Regions from separate parts of the Streptomyces sp. NPDC006602 genome, predicted to be linked through region 4. Evidence: riboswitches for the same ligand, from Rfam matches in the RefSeq annotation. Region 4 holds a riboswitch; each other region holds the start of a gene.
What was found. A riboswitch is a leader RNA that binds a small molecule or an ion and turns the genes downstream of it on or off. The one in region 4 is predicted to bind cyclic di-AMP.
Positions count from the first base shown of each region.

Region 1: another riboswitch for cyclic di-AMP. It lies ahead of ACFYO2_RS41015 (M23 family metallopeptidase); the one in region 4 lies ahead of ACFYO2_RS30755 (transglycosylase SLT domain-containing protein).
Region 2: another riboswitch for cyclic di-AMP. It lies ahead of ACFYO2_RS07975 (C40 family peptidase); the one in region 4 lies ahead of ACFYO2_RS30755 (transglycosylase SLT domain-containing protein).
Region 3: another riboswitch for cyclic di-AMP. It lies ahead of ACFYO2_RS35295 (peptidoglycan DD-metalloendopeptidase family protein); the one in region 4 lies ahead of ACFYO2_RS30755 (transglycosylase SLT domain-containing protein).

Region 1 covers NZ_JBIAHG010000033.1:27,442-32,698, reverse strand. Annotated here, with positions in the region: gene ACFYO2_RS41025 (M16 family metallopeptidase) at 1-1,042, shown strand, start outside; gene ACFYO2_RS41020 (M16 family metallopeptidase) at 1,039-2,427, shown strand; cyclic di-AMP (ydaO/yuaA leader) riboswitch at 2,643-2,809, shown strand; gene ACFYO2_RS41015 (M23 family metallopeptidase) at 2,823-3,608, shown strand; gene ACFYO2_RS41010 (GntR family transcriptional regulator) at 3,844-4,539, shown strand; gene ACFYO2_RS41005 (HPr family phosphocarrier protein) at 4,666-4,947, opposite strand; gene ACFYO2_RS41000 (GNAT family N-acetyltransferase) at 5,125-5,257, shown strand, end outside.
Region 2 covers NZ_JBIAHG010000002.1:722,422-727,678, reverse strand. Annotated here, with positions in the region: gene ACFYO2_RS08000 (8-amino-7-oxononanoate synthase) at 1-1,105, shown strand, start outside; gene ACFYO2_RS07995 (DUF397 domain-containing protein) at 1,179-1,409, opposite strand; gene ACFYO2_RS07990 (helix-turn-helix domain-containing protein) at 1,419-2,279, opposite strand; gene ACFYO2_RS07985 (ATP-binding protein) at 2,494-2,952, shown strand; gene ACFYO2_RS07980 (DUF6328 family protein) at 2,996-3,562, opposite strand; gene ACFYO2_RS07975 (C40 family peptidase) at 3,664-4,137, opposite strand; cyclic di-AMP (ydaO/yuaA leader) riboswitch at 4,141-4,342, opposite strand; gene ACFYO2_RS07970 (hypothetical protein) at 4,686-4,991, opposite strand; gene ACFYO2_RS07965 (ATP-dependent Clp protease proteolytic subunit) at 4,999-5,257, opposite strand, start outside.
Region 3 covers NZ_JBIAHG010000021.1:29,078-34,334, forward strand. Annotated here, with positions in the region: gene ACFYO2_RS35290 (DUF6250 domain-containing protein) at 1-111, opposite strand, end outside; gene ACFYO2_RS35295 (peptidoglycan DD-metalloendopeptidase family protein) at 325-1,311, opposite strand; cyclic di-AMP (ydaO/yuaA leader) riboswitch at 1,316-1,473, opposite strand; gene ACFYO2_RS35300 (alpha-galactosidase) at 1,781-3,850, opposite strand; gene ACFYO2_RS35305 (tyrosine-protein phosphatase) at 4,031-4,828, shown strand; gene ACFYO2_RS35310 (DUF6126 family protein) at 4,833-4,955, opposite strand; gene ACFYO2_RS35315 (helix-turn-helix domain-containing protein) at 4,952-5,257, opposite strand, start outside.
Region 4 covers NZ_JBIAHG010000015.1:47,199-52,455, reverse strand. Annotated here, with positions in the region: gene ACFYO2_RS30765 (LacI family DNA-binding transcriptional regulator) at 1-181, shown strand, start outside; gene ACFYO2_RS30760 (HAD family hydrolase) at 285-1,157, shown strand; gene ACFYO2_RS30755 (transglycosylase SLT domain-containing protein) at 1,121-1,882, opposite strand; cyclic di-AMP (ydaO/yuaA leader) riboswitch at 1,888-2,049, opposite strand; gene ACFYO2_RS30750 (CocE/NonD family hydrolase) at 2,331-4,349, opposite strand; gene ACFYO2_RS30745 (polyprenyl synthetase family protein) at 4,596-5,257, shown strand, end outside.

The sequences.
Region 1 (5,257 bases), on a different contig from region 4:
CGAGACCATGCCCACCCACCAGCTGGAGCTCGCACTCTGGCTGGAGGCCGACCGCATGGGCTCGCTGCTGGCCGCCCTCGACGACGAGTCCATGGAGAACCAGCGGGACGTCGTCAAGAACGAGCGCCGGCAGCGCTACGACAACGTCCCCTACGGCACGGCGTTCGAGAAACTGACCGCCCTGGCTTACCCGGAGGGCCACCCCTACCACCACACCCCGATCGGCTCGATGGCCGACCTGGACGCGGCCACCCTGGAGGACGCGCGCGCGTTCTTCCGCACGTACTACGCGCCGGGCAACGCCGTCCTGTCGGTCGTCGGCGACATCGACCCGGAGCAGACGCTCGCCTGGATCGAGAAGTACTTCGGGTCCATCGCGCCGCACGACGGGAAGCCCGTGCCCCGCGACGGCTCGCTGCCCGAGATCATCGGTGAGCAGCTGCGGGAGATCGTCGAGGAGGAGGTGCCCGCGCGCGCCTTGATGGCCGCCTACCGGCTCCCGGAGGACGGCACGCGCGCGTGCGACGCGGTCGACCTGGCGCTCACCGTCCTCGGCGGCGGCGAGTCGTCCCGCCTCTACAACCGGCTCGTACGGCGCGACCGTACGGCGGTGGCGGCCGGCTTCGGTCTGCTGCGGCTGGCCGGAGCGCCCTCCCTGGGCTGGCTGGACGTGAAGACCTCCGGTGACGTCAAGGTGCCGGTCATCGAGGCCGCCATCGACGAGGAGCTCGCCCGGTTCGCCGAGGAGGGCCCCACGGCAGAGGAAATGGAGCGCGCCCAGGCCCAGTTGGAGCGCGAATGGCTGGACCGGCTCGGCACGGTCGCGGGCCGCGCCGACGAACTGTGCCGGTACGCGGTGCTGTTCGGCGACCCGCAGCTCGCCCTGACCGCCGTACAGCGCGTCCTTGACGTGACGGCCGAGGAGGTCCAGGAGATCGCCAAGGCCCGCCTGCGCCCCGACAACCGCGCGGTGCTCGTCTACGAGCCGATCGCCCCCGAAACCCCCGCCGACCAGGACGAGAACGAGGAGGCGGCCCGGTGACCGAGCTCGCCACGATGGAATTCCACCCCCAGCCCCAGGCGGGAGAGGCCAGGCCCTGGGCCTTCCCGGCGCCCGAGCGCGGGACGCTCGACAACGGCCTGACCGTGCTGCGCTGCCACCGGCCCGGCCAGCAGGTCGTCGCCGTGGAGGTGCTCCTGGACGCACCGCTGGAGGCCGAACCGGCCGGCCTGGACGGCGTCGCCACGATCATGGCGCGGGCCTTCTCCGAGGGCACCGACAAGCACTCCGCCGAGGAGTTCGCCGCCGAGCTGGAGCGCTGCGGCGCCACCCTCGACTCGCACGCCGACCACCCCGGCGTACGGCTGTCCCTGGAGGTCCCGGTCTCGCGCCTGGCCAAGGCGCTGGGCCTGCTGTCCGACGCCCTCAGGGCGCCCGCGTTCGCGGACAGCGAGGTCGAGCGACTGGTGCGCAACCGCCTGGACGAGATCCCGCACGAGCTGGCCAACCCGTCCCGGCGTGCCGCCAAGGAGCTCTCCAAGGAGCTCTTCCCGGCCACCTCGCGCATGTCGCGCCCGCGCCAGGGCACCGAGGAGACGGTCGAGAACATCGACTCCTCGGCCGTGCGCGGCTTCTACGAGAAGCACGTCCGCCCCGCCACCGCCACCGTGGTGGTCGTCGGCGACCTCACCGGCATCGACCTCGACGCGCTGCTCGGAGACACGCTCGGCTCCTGGACCGGTTCCGCGGCCCAGCCCCGTCCCGTGCCGCCGGTGACCGCCGACGACACCGGCAGGGTCGTCATCGTGGACCGCCCCGGAGCCGTCCAGACGCAGCTGCTGATCGGCCGTATCGGCCCAGACCGGCACGACCGCGTGTGGCCCGCGCAGGTGCTCGGCACCTACTGTCTGGGCGGCACCCTCACCTCCCGCCTGGACCGCGTCCTGCGGGAGGAGAAGGGTTACACCTACGGCGTGCGGGCGTTCGGGCAGGTCATGCGCTCCGCGCCGGACGGCACCGGCGCCGCGATGCTCGCCATCAGCGGCTCCGTCGACACCCCGAACACCGGTCCAGCACTCGACGACCTGTGGACAGTGCTGCGCACCCTCGCCGCCGGAGGGCTCACCGACGCCGAGCGTGACATCGCCGTGCAGAACCTCGTCGGGGTGGCACCGCTGAAGTACGAGACCGCGGCGGCCGTGGCGAGCACGCTGGCCGACCAGGTCGAGCAGCACCTGCCGGACGACTTCCAGGCGACGCTGTACCAGCAGCTCGCCGCGACCGGCACCGTGGAGGCCACCGCGGCGGTCGTGAGCGCCTTCCCGGTCGACCGGCTGGTGACGATCCTCGTCGGGGACGCGGCGCAGATCAGGGAGCCCGTCGAGGCCCTCGGCATCGGCGAAGTCACCGTCGTCTCGGCGGAGTAGGCGCACGCGCGCGTAGCGCGGTGGGCGTAGGCGCGCCCAGGGGCCCTGGTGACCGGAGAGTCACCAGGGCCCCTCCATGTCCGAATTGAGGGAGAGGTTGCCTGTCTGCCCTGTGGCATGCGCTACAAAAGCCGTGATCCGTTTGGGGATTGAAAGTTGCCGCGTTTAGCGTCATGCGGGCTGTTCGTCAGGCAGTGCGCCGCACCCGCGGCACCGGACAGTCATCGCCGAGTCCCCACATGGCGCGAGCCAGGGGAGCCGGGGACCCACACCACAAGTCCCTGGGGTGAATCGGACGCCCGCGCGCACCGCGAGGGGGCCCGTAGGAGACCTTCCTGCTCCGAACCCGTCAGCTAACCCGGTAGGCGAGAAGGAAGGAAAGGACCAGCCACCACATGGCGTTCACCTGCGCCACCGGGAAGCACCGTCGTCCCAGCCGGATGAAGCGCACCACCGCCCGTGCGGCGGGCGTGGCGGCGCTGACCACCACCGGCGTCATCGGCACCCTGGCCGCCCCGGCGCTCGCCGCCGAACCGGCCGCCGAGCAGACCGGTCTCATCCCCGTCATCAGCACCGACAACTCGATCGCCGACCAGATCGACGCCCAGGCCGCCGCCCAGAAGCAGGCCGCCGAGCAGGCCGAGGCGCGGAAGAAGGCCGAGGAGGCCGCGCGCAAGCAGGCTGCCGCCGAGGCCAAGAAGGCGGTCGCCGAGGCCAAGCAGGCCCGCGAGGCCAAGGAGCGCGCCGCCCGGGAGGCCGAGCGCAAGATCCTCAACGCCTTCGTCGCCCCCGTCTCCGGCTCGTACATCTCGACCGGCTACAAGTCCGGCGGCGCCGTCTGGTCCTCCGGCAGCCACACCGGCGTCGACTTCCACGCAGCGAGCGGCACCTCCGTCCACGCGGTCGGCTCCGGCACGGTCGTCGAGGCCGGCTGGGGCGGGTCGTACGGGAACAACGTCGTGATCAAGATGAACGACGGCACGTACACCCAGTACGGCCACCTGTCCTCCATCGGCGTCTCCGTCGGCCAGACGGTCACCCCGGGGCAGCAGATAGGCCTCTCCGGCGCCACCGGCAACGTCACCGGGCCGCACCTCCACTTCGAGGCCCGCACCACCGCGGAGTACGGCTCGGACATCGACCCCGTCGCCTACCTCCGCTCGCACGGTGTGAACGTCTGACGCTCGCGCCCGCGAACGACCCACGCGTGCGTCCCGGCATCGTCTGACGACAGACGGCTCCGCATCCCGAAGCCCCGGCTCCCCCAGCCGGGGCTTTCGGCGTTTGGGACGACCGTCTGTCCAAAAAATATCCATGGATTCCGGCCCGCCATCGGAAATTCCCGCTGATTGCAATAGAGTCACTGAACACACGTCAATCGTCGACGTTTCACGGGGATTAAAGCGGAGGTCGGTCATGCGTATTCCGGCGCACTCGGTATGCACGGCGATCCGGGACGACATCGTCGCGGGTGTCTACGAGCGCGGCAGCCGACTCACCGAGGAACTGCTCGCGCGCCGCTACGGCGTCTCGCGCGTCCCCGTCCGGGAGGCCCTGCGCACGCTGGAGGCGGAGGGCTTCGTGGTGACCCGGCGGCACGCGGGCGCGTGCGTCGCGGAACCCACCGAACAGGAGGGCGCCGACCTGCTGGAGATGCGCATGCTCCTGGAGCCGCTCGGCGCCTCCCGGGCCGCCCAGCGGCGGACCGAGGCCCATCTCAAGGTGCTGCGCGGCCTGGTCCGGCTGGGCCAGGAGCGTGCCAGGCGGGGCAACAGTGAGGATCTGCGCTCCCTGGGGGCATGGTTCCACGAGACGCTCGCGCAGGCCTCGGGCAGTGCCGCGATGACCTCGATGCTGACCCAGCTGCGCCACAAGATCGCATGGATGTACGCGGTGGAGGCGCCGGCCAACCCCGTGGAGTCGTGGGCGGAGCACGGCGGGATCGTGGACGCGGTGGCGCGCGGCGACGGCGAACGCGCGCGGGCGCTCACGGCGCTGCACACGGAGCGCGCGACGGCGGCGCACCGGCTGCGATTCACCGGCGGCGGGGATCGGCCGGACCGTGTGAGGAACTCGCAACATCCCGTAAACATGACGGGCCTGCGGCATTAACACAGGCACCGTATACAAAGAGGGGATAATTCGCGGGGGATTATTTCTGCTGCCCGTGAGCGGGAAATGCGAAGGGCTCGCCCGATAATTCGGGCGAGCCCTTCGCGGCAAACGTCAATTGCGTGCTCAGACGGTTTCGGGGAGTTCCTCGAGACCCTCGGAGACCAGCTTCGCCAGACGGTCGAGGGCCACGTCGGCGCCCTCGGCCTCGGAGGCGAGGACGATCTCCTCGCCGCCCTGGGCGCCCAGACCGAGGACGGCCAGCATGGAGGCCGCGTTGACGGGGTTGCCGTCGGCCTTGGAGATCGTCACCGGGATGCCTGCGGCCGTGGCGGCCCGGACGAAGATGGAAGCGGGGCGGGCGTGGAGACCCTCGGCCCAGCCGACGTTGACGCGGCGCTCAGCCATGTGATGCTGCCCTTCGATGTATCAGGTTGTCTAGACCAGTTTCCCATATCATGAAGCATGCCCGGAGCGGTCCTTCGTCCCGCCCCGCGCTGCCGCCGAACCGCGGCCTCGGTCCGGCTGACGTCCTCCACAGACTGCCTCGCGCCGTTGTCGTACGCGAGCCGTACTCTGGGGCCCATGCAGACCTCGTCGGACCGGCACGAGTACCCCGCCCACTGGGAAGCCGACGTGGTGCTGCGCGACGGGGGTACCGCGCGCATCCGGCCCATCACCGTTGATGACGCCGATCGCCTCGTCAGCTTCTACGAGC
Region 2 (5,257 bases), on a different contig from region 4:
GCAGGCCGAGCTGCGCCGCCGCGCCGGACTCGTACGGACGCTGCGCCCCCGCCCCTCCGACTCCCCGCTCCTGGACCTGGCGAGCAACGACTACCTGGGGCTGGCCCGGCACCGGGTGGTCACCGAGGGCGCGGCGCGGGCCGCTCGGACCTGGGGCGGCGGCTCGACCGGTTCCCGGCTCGTCACCGGCACCACGGAGCTCCACCAGGAGCTGGAACGCGAGCTGGCCGACTTCTGCGGCTTCGAGGCGGCGCTCGTCTTCTCCTCGGGCTACGCCGCCAACCTCGCGGCGGTGACCGCGCTGGCACCGCACGGCTCGCTGATCGTCTCCGACGCGGGCAACCACGCCTCGCTCATCGACGGCTGCCGGCTGGCCCGCGGCACCACGCAGGTCGTCGCGCACGCCGACCCGGGCGCCGTGCGCAAGGCGCTCCAGACGCACGAGGGCCCCGCCGTCGTCGTGTCCGACACGGTCTTCTCGGTCGACGGCGACGCGGCACCGCTGGCCGGGCTCGCCGAGGCGTGCCGGGAGCGCGGCGCGGGGCTGGTGGTCGACGACGCCCACGGTCTCGGCGTCCTCGGCGACGGCGGCCGCGGCGCCCCGCACGCGGCGGGACTCGCGGGCGCCGCCGACGTCGTCGTGACGGTCACGCTGTCCAAGTCGCTCGGCAGCCAGGGCGGTGCCGTGCTCGGCCCCGCCCGGGTGATCGACCACCTGGTCAACGCGGCCCGGACGTTCATCTTCGACACCGGCCTCGCCCCCGCGGCGGCGGGCGCGGCCCTGGCCGCCCTGGGCCTGCTGCGCCGCGAGCCGGAGCGGGCGGCGCGAGCGCGCGCGGTCGCCGCCGACCTGTACGCACGCCTGAGCGCCGCGGGTCTGGAGGCGGTACGTCCGGACGCCGCGGTCGTCTCCGTGCGCGCACCGTCCCCGGAGGGGGCCGTGCGCTGGGCGGCCGACTGCCGTGCGCAGGGGCTGGCCGTGGGCTGCTTCCGTCCTCCTTCCGTGCCCGACGGCGTCTCCCGGCTGAGGCTGACCGCCCGCGCGGACCTCTCCGACGGGCAGATCGAACGTGCTGTACGGGTGATCGGCGAGACGCGACCGTGAGTCGCGGGACGGCGCGCATCCTCAGGCTCTCTCGCGGGTGCCACGGCCGTGCGTCGCGCGACGGCGGAACCGGTCAGATGTGGTGCACCGCGGCCGTGAAGCCCGCCCAGCTCTCGGGGGAGAAGAGCAGCGCGGGTCCGGCCGGGTTCTTCGAGTCGCGCACGGCGAGCAGTCCGGCCGGGCGTCCGGCCACGAGCCGGGCGGTCTCGACGCAGTTGTTCGCTCCCGTGCTGTAACTGCTGCGCAGCCACCGCGGGCCGGGCAGATCGGTACTGGAAGGTACGTGCCGAGGCAGGGCAGACATGGTGCCTCCTTACGCGCCGTCACCTATAGCGGCGATGTAGTCCAACGAGTCCTCGGGCGAAAGGGCGTGGAACCGAAGGGCGTTGAAGGCCTCGGTGTAAGCCTGGAGGTCTTCTTTCCGTTCGAGGTAGAGGCTACTCGTCAAGTGGTCGAGAACAACCACATCCAGATCAGATGTGCGCGAAAATGAGAAGATAACGAAAGGCCCGGTGACACCGATGTGCGCGCCGGCCGCGAACGGCAGTACCTGCAGGCGCACTTGGGGCAGCCGCACCGCCTCGACCAGTCGTGCCAGCTGCCGCGCCATGATGTCGGGGCCGCCGACCTCCCGCCGCAGCACGGCCTCGTCCAGAACGGCGCTCAACTCCAGCGGCGGATGCGAACGCAGCACGTCCTGCCGGGCCAGGCGCACTTCGACCAGGGCGTCGAGACGCTCGTCGTCCAGCCCGTCCACCGCGGCCTTCGTCACCGCCCGGGCGTACTCCGCCGTCTGCAGCAGGCCGGGCACCACCGAGGTCTCCAGCGTGCGCATCGCGCTGGCCTGCGACTCCAGGCTGATGAAATCCCGGTAGGTCGGCGGCAGCACACCTCGGTACGCCTGCCACCAGTGGTGGCGGCCGCCACCCTCGCCGGAGCCCGCCAACATCAGGAGCAGCTCGCGCAGTTGGGAGTCGTGCACCCCGTAGGCGTCGAGCAGTAACCGCACATCGGCCGGTTTCACCCCGCTCGCGCCGGTCTCGATCCGGCTCACTTTCGACTGGTGCCAGCCCACCAGCAGGGCCGCCTCACCACTCGTGAGCCCCGCACCGGTGCGCAGCGCACGCAGTTCGGCGCCCAGCTTCCGGCGGCGCACCGCGGGACCGTGCTGCATGGGGCTACTCCTTACTCCAACCAAGGCACCCAAATACGGTCTGCCGTCGCAGAGTTCACCGCTTCGAGCGACAGATATATGCACATCTTGGTGGATCGCCACCCGTGACCGCCCCGGTAATGGCACTCTGGCCGCGAAGCACCAGTCCGGGACCGTACTCGAACCTCCGCCTTCGCGTCGGACTGCGGTACCGCGGGGAAGGGACGACGTCGTCATGGCAGACCACCTGGAATCATCCGTCACTCTGCCGAGCGTTCCCGCCTCGGTCTCCGCCGCCCGCTCCTACGTGCTCACAGCTCTGGCGGAATGGGGTCTGCCGGCGGACACGGACGTAGCCGAGACCATCCGCCTCATCGTCTCCGAACTCGCCACCAACGCCGTACAGCACACCCTCGGGCAGTCACCCACCTTCACGGTGGACATCGCGCTCGACCGTGACGAGCACCTGCGCATCGGTGTCACCGACAGCCACCCGCGCTTCCCGAAACGACTGCCCGCCGCCGTCCAGCAGGACAACGGCCGCGGCATGGTGATCATCCGCTGGCTGACCGCGGAGTGCGGCGGCAAGCTCAGAGTCCGGCCCACCCGCGAGGGGGGCAAGACCGTCTTCATCGAGCTGCCGTGGACGGTGCCGGCCCAGCCGGTGCCGGCGGCGGGCCAGCAGGAGCCGTAGCGCTCACGGCGCCGGCCGCGTGCTCCCCAGGGGCGTCAGGAGGTCACCGGCGGCGCGCCGAGAGGTCTCGGTGGGGTACTCCTCCTCGGACCGCCGTGGGCTGCGGCCTGACGGCCGTCCGGTGCGCGTCGGCCCGTACGGCCCGCCGTACCAGCCGGGGAAGCAGCCACCACAGGCCCAGGCACACCAGCAGGGTCGCCCCGCCCGCGGCCAGCCCTCCGGCCCGGCCGGTCGTCACGTCCACCACGAGCAGCACCGACCCGGTGAACGCGAACACCAGCACCCCCATGCCGAGGGTGGCGAGCCGCGAGGAGACCTGGACTATGCGGGGCTTGGCGCCCTTCTGGAAGAGCGAGCGATGCAGGGCGGCGGGCGCGGTGAACAGCGCCGCCGCGAGGACCGCCAGCAGCAGCGTGACGACGTACGTCGTGCGCTGGACCGTGTCGAGCGACGGGAAGCGCGGCGTGAAGGCGAGGGTCAGCAGGAACGCGAAGAGGATCTGCACCCCGGTCTGGGTGACGCGCAGTTCCTGGAGCAGTTCGCCGAAATTGCGGTCGGCGCGCTCCAGCGGGGTCTCGTTGCGTGCGGTGCAGGGACGGTGGTCGGCCATGGATGAACGAGTAACCATCTCAGCCCGTGTCACGCGTCCCGCGGGGCCCCAACAGGGGACGGCGGCGGGTCAGGTCGCCGCCGCCCCCGAGGGTGGGTGGGTCACTTGACCCGGCCGTACCAGACGCTCTTGGTCCAGAGCTTCTGCAGTCGCACCACGTCCCCGGTCTTCGGGGCGTGCCAGATCTTCCCCTTCCCGGCGTAGATGCCGACGTGGTAGACGCTCGACCCCGAGTGGAAGAACACCAGGTCTCCCGCCTTGCGGCTCTTCGAGGAGATGTGGTGCGTCTTGTTGTACTGCTGGGCCGCCGTACGAGGCAGCTTCTTGCCCGCCTTCTTGAACGAGTACAGCGTGAGCCCTGAGCAGTCGAACCGGCGTGGTCCGGTGGCGCCGTACCTGTACGGGGAGCCCTTCTTGGACGCGGCGATCTGAAGTGCCTTCGTCGCCGGCGTGGCGGCCGCGGCGTCGGAGGCGACACCCGGGACCACGACGGAGCCGCCCACCGCGGCGAGGGTGAGGGCCGAGGCCGTACCGGCCCGGACCATGAGCGACGGGACACGATTGAGCGCAGTCATGCGCAACCCTTCGTCAGCCGCCTGTGAAGGATGACCTGTCGGATTCGGGCTGGCGAAGTTGCCCGGCCGCTGCTGCGGCTTCACCCCAAGGGCAGCTCGGCGCGGTCATGGCGTGACCGTTCCGGCGACCCGTCGTGCTTGGGTCCTCCACTCCTGCCGATCCACTTCTGTCGACCTGTCATCCGGGCAGCGGCAGGACTCGGCGTCCGCCCGGATCGCCCCGCCGTTGTGACGGGGTCTTGTCGTCAGACAGGGATCTTGGCTCAGGGATGTCCGAAAATCCCAACGGAACCGATGGTTTGTGTTGTTACTCACCACTCACCCGTTCGGGTGGACACCCCCGTGTTCGAGAGGGCGTCCAGGGGCCCGAGGGCCCCCCGACCAGCACCGGAACGACTCATTCCGCCCTGGGCCTACGCGCGTTGCGCAACTTGAGCGGGCCTGAAAATGGACGCGCGACTACGCCAAGAGGTGGTACACCGTTTGGTCCGTTTCGGCGCCGGTCCGGACGCTCCATCAGGAGGCGGACCGGACCGGCTGTGGGTGCGTCAACTGTCGGTGGGCGGCGGCAGCGTGACGCGGGCCGTGCGGCGCTCCCCGTCCAGCACGCGCAGCGCACGCGCCAGCGTGTCGGCGTGCACCTCGGTCTCGCCCCGACGGTGCATCAGCGCCAGTGCGTCCCGCAGCTCGGCCGCCTTGGTGACCAGCGCCTGCGCGGCCCGCAGTCCGCGGTACGTGTCGCCGTGGCGGGCCGGGTTGATCCGGCCGAGCAGGTCCACCACGTCGAGGTAACGGTCGATCAGTTCGCCCTCGGCGCGCGTCAGGGCCGGCAACGGTGGCAGGTCGGGCAACATCGACGGCTCACCCCTCGGCGCGAGTGGGGCGCGAGCCCTTGCGGCTCGGGATGACGCGGTCCGCCAGCCCGTACTCCAGCGCCTCCTGCGCGGTGAAGATCTTGTCCCGCTCGATGTCGGTGTTCACCTGCTCCGGACTGCGCCCGGTGTGCCGCACGAGCATCTCCTCCAGGCGGGTCCGCACGCGCGTCAACTCGCCGGCCTGGATGGCCAGGTCGCTCGCCTGCCCCTGAACCGGCTCGGACAGCGCGGGCTGGTGGATCACC
Region 3 (5,257 bases), on a different contig from region 4:
GGCGATCAGTCGGCGGTGCCGGGGCGTGGCGCTCGCGGTGGTAGCGGGGGCGAGGGCGGCCAGGGCGGCACTTGCGGCCAGGGCTCCGAATGCTCTACGCGTGGTCGTCACGGGAGACGGCTCCTTCCGAGGGCGCAGAAAGCGCTTGCAACACTACGGAGTTCACCTTCTCCCCACCCTCCCCTCGCTGTCGACGCCCCGGGCGCCCCCGCCACAAAGCCGCAATGGAGTGATCAGGAACAAGCAAGATCAACACACCGAAGGCCGGACCCGGGGATCGGGGTCCGGCCTTCGGCAGCGTGTTCGGACAGACGGTCGGGGATGTCAGCCGACGGCGACGCCCTTCGAGCGGAGGTAGGCGACCGGGTCCACGTCCGAGCCGTAGTCCGGCGTGGTGCGGATCTCGAAGTGCAGGTGCGGGCCGGTCACGTTGCCGGTCGCGCCGGAGAGGCCGAGCTGCTGACCGGCCGTCACGGACTGGCCGCTCGAGACGGAGAGCGAGGACAGGTGGGCGTACTGCGCGTAGTAGCCGTCGGCGAGCCTGATGACGACCTGGTTGCCGTACGCGCCGCCCCAGCCCGCGGAGACGACCGTGCCCGCGCCCACGGCCTTGAGGGAGGTGCCGGTCGGGACGACGAAGTCGACGCCGGTGTGGTAGCCGCTGGACCACATGCTGCCCGCCACGTGGTAGCCGGTGCCGACGGAGGCACCGCTCACCGGAAGGGTGAAGCCGCTGGAGGTGCCGGCGTTGTCGGCGCTCTGGGTGGCCGCCTCGGTCTTCGACGAGGAGGAAGCCCCGGAGGGGGACGACTTCGACGAAGCGGACGAATCCGATGAACCAGACGAAGACGACGACTTGGACGAGGAGGAAGAGCCCGAGGAGGACGACGACTTGGGGGTGCTCGTCGTGGCCTTCCTGCCGATCGAGAGCTTCAGACCGGGGTGGATCAGCGACGGGTTGCCACCGACGGCCTCGCGGTTGTCGGAGTAGAGCTTCTGCCAGCCACCGCTGACATTCTGCTCGTCCGCGATCTTCGCGAGGTAGTCACCGGCCTGCACGGAGTAGATCTTCCTACCCGATGCCTGCGCGGACGCCTGCTTTTCGGCCGTCGTCTTTTCAGCCACCTTCTTCACCGTGGTCGGAACGGACGACTGAACGGCCTTTTCCGATACGGACTGCGGAGTGGCGGCGTGCGCGCCGGTGGCCCCGAGAAGCGGCAGGGCGAGTGCGGCGCCGCCGGTTCCGGCGACGGCGATGGAGCGGGTGAAACGCTGGGACTTCGGGCGGCGATGCTTACCCTTCGCGGGCATGACGAATTCCTCTCCGGCGCCTGCGAGGTGAGCTGTCGGGTGCGGACTGGAGATGCCCGGCCGTACCGAAGCACGACTTAACCCCTAGCCGTTCCGGAGACCGGAACAGGCGGTTCTACCTGTGGGTCCCCCGCTCCTGCCATGTACGGGTGAGTGTGTGCGGGCTCCGGGCGGCGGCAGGATTGGGCGTCCGTCCGGATGGGTGGTGAACGTAAGCGACCAAGACGCAAAGGGACAAGTAAGTGGTTGCCCGTGAATGCGTTTCTGTTGGCCACCTGAGAGAATTCCCTGTCACCCTGTGTGCATTAGGGACTGACCCTCTTAACCAAACCCCCTTGAAAAGACCATTGATTACGTGAACATGACGGGCGACGCACGGTCACGAATATGACCCTCCTCACGTGGCCCCTCCTCAGGCCCCTTTATTGCATGCGGAGTTGGAACGAAGGTGCTAATTCGGACAGAAGCCTTAGATGCGACGCAGTCGGATAACCGTCGCATCGAAGTCACCGCGCAGTCCCGTCCGCAGTCCGTGATGCAGCAGTACGGCACCTCTGTGAACTTCGCCCGTTTCATGGCATTCGTACGATGCTGTCGGGTCGAGGCCGTGCAACCGCAGCGTCGGCACGGGCTCGCCGTAATGCTGCGCCTGGAGCCAGGCGAGGACGACGGCCTCGTCGCCGAGGACGTACTGCACCGCGCTCAGCCCGCCCTGCGGAGGCCGCAGCCGGTAGAGGTCGCCGCGCTGCACGAGGGGCCGGATCTCCTTGTAGAGATCCACCCAGTCACGGGCCTCGGCGAGCTCCTCCTCGGTCCACTCGGCGAGGTCTCCGCCGACGCCGAGCACCCCGGCCATGGCGCTCACGAAACGGAAACGCAGCGAGCTGACCCTGCCGTTGAGCTGGTTGTTGGGGCTGTCGGTGACCCAGGCGGCCATGACGCGCGCCGGGTGGATCTGACTGAAGCCGTGCTGGATGACGAGCCGGTCGAGCGGGTCGGTGTTGTCCGAGGTCCACACCTGGTCCGTACGGCTCATCACGCCGAGGTCGATCCGGCCGCCGCCGCCCGAGCAGGACTCGAAGGCGACGCCCGGGTGGGCGGCCCGCAGCCGGTCCAACAGGCGGTACAGCGCGTGCACATGATCGACCCACAGGCGCTGCGGGTAGGGCTCGCCGGGCCAGCCCGCGTCGGTGAAGCAGCGATTGAAGTCCCACTTCACGTAGTCGATCGGGGCGCTGGACAGGAGCGCGTGGAGCTGCTCCCAGAGGTACTCCTGGACGTCCTCGCGCGCGAGGTTCAGTACGAGTTGATTGCGCAGCTCTGTCCGCTTTCGCCCTGCCTGGTGCTGGACCCAGTCCGGATGGGCCCGGTAGAGCTCGCTGTCCGGATTGACCATCTCGGGCTCCACCCAGATGCCGAACCGCATGCCGAGCGCGTGCACGTAGTCGCCCAGCGGCTTGAGGCCGCCGGGGAAGCGGTCCGGATTGGGCTGCCAGTCGCCGAGCCCGGCGCGGTCGCTGGTGCGGGATCCGAACCAGCCGTCGTCCACGACGAACAGCTCGACGCCGATCGCCGCGGCCCGCCGGGCCAGCACGCCCTGCTGCTCCTCGGAGATGTCGAACTCCGTGGCCTCCCAGGAGTTGAACAGCACCGGCCGGTCCTGGTCCGCGTCCGGGATCACATACGCACGCTGGTAGGCGTGCCAGGCCCGGCTCGCCCCGCCGAAGCCGCCCTCGCTCCACAGACCGGCGAAGACAGGCGTCGTGAAGGACTCCCCCGCCGCCAGCCGCAGCAGGCCTGAGTCGTCGTACCCGGCCCCGCCGGTGACCTGCACGCGCGCGTCGGGGAGTTGGGCCACGGCGATCCGCCAGGACCCGGACCAGCCGAGGGCGCAGCCGTAGACCTCGCCGCGCTCCTCGGTCGCGTCGGTGTCGAGGGCGACCCAGGGCAGGTGCTGGTGCCCGGTGTGGCCGCGGCGGCTGCCGATCACCTTCTCACCGTAGGTGAGGGGGGAACGTACGAGCCGGGACTCGGCGGCCCAGCGGCCGTGCAGCTGGGACAGCCGCCAGCCGTCGCGGTGGGGCAGCGTCCAGACGGCGGAGTCGGCGCGCAGGAGTTCCACGGCGGGCCCGTCGTTGTCGAGGGTCACCCAGCGTTCGAGGACGTCGCCCCGCATCCGGTAGTGCAGCGTGATCGCCAGCCCGCCGTCACGGAACCGCAGCCGCAGTTCGTCGTCCGCCATCTCGTACGCCTCGAAGCTCCACTCGGTGCCGCGCCCCTCCTCCGTGCGCACCGACAGGGCGGGCCGAACGAAGCGGGGGCCGCCCTCGACGGGGTACTCCTCGCGGCCGTCGAGCGGGGACTCGAAGGGCCAGTAGTCGGGCAGGGGGCGGACGGCGAGGGCCTCGGCGTCGGCGAGTGCGATGCGCGGTCCCCAGTGGAGGTGCAGCAGCTCGTCGTCGGCGGTGAGGTGGAGGGCGTAACTGCTGGTCGGCCCGGACAGGAGCCATGTGCGGCCGTTCTCGGCGATATCCGGCATGCAGTCCCTCACAGTTTCGAACAGGTACGAACAGGTCCCCTCAAGCCCCAACATCATCAAGGCTGAGCCCCCTGGGTGCAACGCCTGTGGACAACTCGTTGCCCCAGGAACGCATGTCGTATCGTCGAGGGAATGCCCGTCGTCGAGCCGCGGCGGCGGACCGAGTGGGGGGGAGCCCAAGTGACGCAGCAGGTCCCGTCGACCGAGCCCGAGCTGGCCGCCGTGCGCAACTTCCGGGACGTGGGCGGACTGCCGACGGTGGACGGACGGCGCGTGCGGCACGGAGTGCTGTTCCGCAGCGGCCACCTCGCGCACGCGACCGAGGAGGACGCCGCGCTCCTCGCATCCCTGGGCCTGCACACGATCTTCGACTTCCGCAACGCCGCGGACCAGAAGTTCGAGGGTCCCGACGTCGAGCTGCCGGGCGTGCGCAATGTGAACCTGCCACTGAGCGACCCGGCGGACGGCGCCGAGTTCTGGAAGATGGTCCGCGACGGCGACCTCGACCAGCTGCGCGAGCTGCTGTCCGACGGCAAGGGCGCCAACCGGATGATCGCGTCGTACCGCACGCTCATCAAGGAGCGCACCGCCGAGCACTCCCGGGTGCTGCACTCGCTCGCCGAGGACAGCGTCCCGGCGCTGATGCACTGCGCGGCGGGCAAGGACCGCGCCGGCCTGTCGATAGCCGTGACGCTGCTGACGCTGGGCGTGGAGCGGGAGGCGATCGTCGCCGACTACCTGAAGTCGAACGCCAGGCACCGCCGCTACAAGGTGCGCCGCAGCAGCACCGCCGCCTCGGCCTACTCCCCCGAGGTCATGGAGCTGCTCAGCCCTCTGTTCGACGCGCGCGCCGAGTATCTGGCGACGGCCTTCGACACCATCGAGGAGACGTGGGGCAGCGTCGAGACGTACCTGGAGCAAGGGCTCGGAGTCACTCCGGCGATCCGGGAGCGGCTGCGGGAGCGCCTGCTCGACTGACCGCTCACTGTTTGGCCCCCAGCGCGAACAGCAGGTAGATGAAGGCCGCGAACAGGTGCCCCACCGCCAGGTAGATGATCAGCCGCACCCACAGGGCACGAGGGAACTTCTCCTCGAAGTTGCTCATGGCATGTCTCCGTTGGTGGGGCCCAGGCACAGCGTGGCCGTGGGGCTCTGCAGCAAGGTGTGGACGAAGAGGAGCTCGACGCCACCGCGGTCCTCGGCCACGATGCGGTGCGGGGTCAGCGAGTCGAAGTGCGCGCTGTCGCCCGCCGCGAGCAGGTGCGCGGTGTCCCCGAGGCGCAGCCGCAGCCGCCCCTCGAGGACGTACAGCCACTCCTCGCCGGGGTGCACGCGCACGATGTCGCCCTGGGAGCCGTACGGCACGTGGACGCGCAGGGCCTGCATGCCGCGGCCGGGTGCGCCGGC
Region 4 (5,257 bases):
TGTCGGCGGCTTCGACGACTCGGCCGCGGCCACCGCCATCACGCCGGCCCTCACCACCATGCGCCAGCCCTACGACCGCATCAGCGCCGAGATGGTCCGCATGCTGCTCGCGCAGATCGCGGGGGAGGACACGGCGGGAGTGATTCTCCCGACGGAACTGGTCGTACGGGACTCCGCCTGAGCGTGCCGGCCGCCGTAACCGGAGCAGGCGTCAACGCATGTGAAGGCTGCAGCCGTCCGGTTCCCGTCGAGTCGATGCGGCGTTCCATCCGTATTCTCTGATCATGGCCGCTCCCACCGCATATTCACTCATCGCCACGGACCTGGACGGAACGCTGCTGCGAGCCGACGACACGCTGTCCGACCGGTCGCTCGCCGCGCTCGCGCGGGTGGCGGCGGCCGGGGCGCGGCATCTGGTGGTGACCGGCCGCCCGGCGCCCAGAGTGCGGCCGCTCCTCGACGACCTGGGCAGCACCGGCCTCGCGGTGTGCGGGCAGGGGGCGCAGGTGTACGACGCCGGCGCGGACCGGCTGCTGTGGTCGGTCACCCTGGACCGGGAGCTGGCCGAGACCGCCCTCGGCAAGATCGAGGCCGAGATCGGGCTGGTGTACGCGGCCGTCGACCAGGACGGCGTCGACGGGCTCACGCTCATCGAGCCGGGCTATCTGATGCCGCACCCGACCCTGCCCGCCGTACGGGTCGGGCGGCGCGACGACCTGTGGTGCGAGCCCATCAGCAAGGTGCTGCTGCGTCATCCCGACCTGTCCGACGACGAGTTGGCGGCGACGGCCCGTTCCGTGGTGGGTTCCCTCGCCACGGTCACCATGTCGGGACCCGGGACCGTCGAACTCCAGCCATGCGGCATCACCAAGGCGACGGGGCTCGCGCTCGCCGCCGACCATCTGGGACTCGGGCCCGAACACACCATCGCCTTCGGGGACATGCCCAACGACATCCCCATGTTCGACTGGGCCGACCACGGCGTCGCCATGGCCAACGCCCACCCCGAACTCAAGTCCGTGGCCGACGAGATCACCCTGTCCAACGAGGACGACGGCATCGCCGTCGTCCTCGAGAGACTGTTCCCCGTTGTTCCTCGGTACGCGCCTCAGTACACGACTCAGTACGCGCCGAAGACGTTGTCGATCGAACCGTAGCGCGCGGCGGCGTAGTTGCAGGCGGCGGTGATGTTCGCGACGGGGTTGTAGGGGTCCCACGAGGTGCCGTCCACGTGGTACGCCTGGAAGGTCGGGTCGATGGTCTGGAGCAGGCCCTTGGACGGGGTGCCCGCCGCCGCGTTGGAGTCCCAGTTGTTGATGGCCAGCGGGTTGCCGGACGACTCGCGCATGACGTTGCGGTAGATGCCGTCGTACGAGCCGGGGATGCCCTTCTGCGCCATGATGTCCAGCGATTCGCGGATCCAGCCGTCGAGGTTGTTCGCGTACGTCTTGGCGGAGGCCTGGGTGGCCTTGGCGACGGACTGGGCGGCCTTCTTGGTGGACGTCGAGGCCTTGTCGGCCGTCTTGCGGGACGTGCTCGCCTTCTTCGCCGTCCTGACCGTCAGCTCGAGACCCGGGTGGATCAGCCTCGGGTTGTCGCCGACGGCCTTGCGGTTGTCCTTGTAGAGCTGTCGCCAGCCGCCGGGGGTGTCGTACTTGTCCGCGATGCCGTAGAGCGTGTCGCCCTTGACCGCGGTGTACGTGATGGACTTGACCTGCGCGGCGGCCTGCGCGGCGGCGGGGGCCTTGGCCGGCTGTGCGGCGCTCGCGGTGGTCGCGCCCAGGACCGGGAGGGCGAGGGCGGCGACGCCTGTTCCGGCTGTGACGACGCCTCGGGTGAGCGGGCTGGTTCGGGTACGACGGTGCTTGCCTCGTGCGGCCATGGCGCTGTTCCTCTCCGGCGCCTACGAGGTGAGCTGTCGGGTTCGGGCGGGAGCTGCCCGGCCGTGCCGTGGGGACGGCGCGACTTAACCCCCAGCCGCACCGGCGTGATCTCCGGTGCGGCGACTTACCTGGGTCCCCCGCTCCTGCCGTGCGGTGTTGGTCGATGGGTGTCCTGTTGGGCGGCGGCAGGATTAGGCGTCCGCCCGACAGGCCCGGAACGTATGCGAGAGCACATGTCCGTAACAAGTGGCGGATTCACACATCACCCTGTTGACCTTGACCTGAGGCATATGGGGCGCTTGATCCTTTGCGGTTGCCAAGACTCAACTGGCGCACCGGGCAAGGCGAGGAGTGAGCCTGTGGCGGCGAGGCCGGAGGGCGGCGCGAGTGACCCAACTCACGTGTGTTCGCAAGGGTGTCAAATCGGGCAATGAGCCCAACTCATAGTCAACCGGCCGTCCGTGGGATCCGCTTCTCCCACGTCCGGTGAAAAACGACCTCGTCGCCGTCCGTGCAGATCACCTCGTTGGACGTGAGGAAGTCCGTCCCGTCACAGCCGAGCTCCGACCGGGTACGGACCGTCGCCCGCCAGGGGAGCTCCGGTCGGTGCAGCACGATCGTCCAGTCCGAGCGGGCCCGGGCCGACAAGGGGTCGGACTCGTTGATCGTGTACGTCTCCAGAGTGTCCTCGGTGAACTCCAGACCGTCGGGGTACACCCGGGTGCCGCCGTATCGCGGATCCACCTCCAGCCGCCACTCGCCCTTGGCCACATCGCGGACGACCAGCCGCTCGGGGCGGGGTTCGTCGAGCGTGACGGGGCTCCATCCGTCAGCGGCCACGCCGCGGGTCATGGCGAGGGGCTCGGACTGCTCGGGCTCCTCGAAGATGATGCCGGAGTCGGATTCCCTTGTCCTGACCGGGAGTTCGAGGAAGCAGCCCGCCGGGTCCAGGGTGAAGCCCGCCGCCGAGTCGGGCTGCGGCCAGATCCACGGCCAGTACGCGGAGGAGACGGCGAGCCGGACCCGGTGGCCGGCCGGGAAGGCGTGGCCGATGCCGTTCAGCTCGAACTCGACGTCCTGCGTGGTACCCGGCTCCCACGGCACGACCCGGTCCGGACCCTGCCGCGCCGACAGGTTCAGCACACCCCGGGTGACCAGGGTCGAGGAGCCGTCGGGGGCGACGTCACACACCCGGGCGATCACCTGGCCGCGCGGCACCTCGGAGGTCAGCCTGAGTCGTACCTTCGGCCGCCCCAACACCCAGGTCTCCTCGTCGGCTTCGAACTCGAACGACACCGACCGCGCGTCCTCCTCCCGCTGGTCGGGCGGCAGGTCGGTGTCGTTCCCGAGAGGGAGGAAGCGGCCGGCGTCGACGCCCGTGTGCTGCGGGGAGCGGACGAGGAGAGGGGCGCCCTGAAGGACGTGCGAGACCGGGGAGACGTTGGGGGAGGGCCAGGCCGGCTCGCCGACCCAGCGGCCGGGCAGGGCGTCGTAGACCGTGGCCGGGGGATGGGAGTCGCTGACGTAGGCACGGAGCAGGGGCTCGCGCATCGCGCCGGAGTCGACCCCCTTCAGCCAGTGGTCCCACCAGCGCAGGGTCTCCTGGAGGAAGCCGATCGCCGGGCCGGGCGGCCGGCCGTGATCGGGGTACTGGTGGGACCAGGGGCCGATCAGGCCACGGACCCGGTCGGCCGGGAGGTGCTCGACGAGGCGCAGGACCGTGTCACGGTACGGGTCGTGCCAGCCGCCGACCGCGAGGACGCCGGCGTCGATCGCGTCGTAGTCCTCGCGGACGCTGCCGTGGCTCCAGTAGCGGTCCCGGGTCTGGTGGTCCAGCCAGGTGTGGATGAGGGGATCGATCTCCTCCAGACGCTTGAGCCACATGTCCCGCCAGGTCTCGCCGACGTACCGCGGGTCCGGCGGGCGGGAGGCGAAGGCCAGCATGGTGGCCGCCCAGGCGTGCATGTCCACCGCCAGGACGGAACCTCCCATGTAGTGCGCGTCGTTGTCATAGGGGTCGTCGGTCGAGCAGACCGTGACGACCGCTTTCAGCGGCTCGGGTGCGAGGGCCGCGATCCGGAGGGAGTTGAAGCCGCCCCAGGAGATGCCGAACATGCCGATCTTCCCGTCGCACCAGGGTTGCGATGCGAGCCATCGGACGACCTCGACACCGTCGGCCGGCTCGGTCGCCGGGTACTCGTCGCCCGGCATGCCCTCGCTGTTGCCGTGTCCGCGCACGTCCACTCGTACGGAGGCGTAACCGTGGCCCGCGTACCAGGGATGGCGTTGCCAGTCGCGGGGTGCGGTCCAGTCGGTCAGGCGGTAAGGAAGGTATTCGAGGATCGCGGGTACCGGTTCCTCCGTCAGGGGGCGCCACACGCGCGCGTAGAGGAGGGTTCCGTCCGGGAGCGGGATACGGAGGTCCTCGTGGGTCGTCTCGTAGGGGAAGGTCGTACGGATGTGCATGAGCGTGACCCCGTGAGTTCAGTGGATCGCGGGTCGGAGATTTCCACTACTTCCATGTAAGTCGATAGATATCCGTTCTTTTCAAGTGATCAAAAACATACCCGGCGTGATCCGATACCGCCCGACCTGGACGGGCGGGCGCTATCGGTGATCGAAACGTGACCGGATACGCTGACTTGAGTGATGGCAGCGACCTATCGACAAACCGTGTAAGCGCCAGTAGACACAGCAGACAGGAGATCCCTCGTGACCGTCGTCGGGCCGTTCGGGCTGAGCGTGCGGGACCAGGCTCTGGAAGCCGATGTCCAGGCCGGATTGGCGGCTGTCGAGGAGGGACTGCTCGAAGCCACCAAGAGTGAGGTGCCCTTCATCACGGAGGCCGCCCAGCATCTGGTGCGGGCGGGTGGAAAGCGGTTCCGGCCGCTGCTCGTGATGCTCGCTGCCCAGTTCGGGGACCCCTATGCGCCGGGCATCGTGCCGTCGGCCGTGGTCGTGGAGCTGACCCACCTGGCGACGCTGTACCACGACGACGTGATGGACGAGGCCGAGGTGCGGCGCGGGGTCGCCAGCGCGAATGCCCGCTGGGGCAACTCCGTCGCGGTCCTCACCGGTGACTTCCTGTTCGCGCGCGCCTCGCACATCCTGGCCGACCTCGGGCCCGAGGCGGTCCGGGTCCAGGCGGAGGCGTTCGAACGGCTCGTGACCGGTCAGATCCTGGAGACCGCCGGCCCGACGGACGGCCGTGACCCGGTCGAGCACTACCTCGACGTCCTCGGCGGCAAGACGGGATCGCTGGTGGCGGTGGCGTGCCGCTTCGGGGCGATGATGTCCGGCGCCGACGAGACGGTCGTCGACGTGCTCACCCAGTACGGCGAGCGGCTCGGCGTCGCCTTCCAGCTCGCTGACGA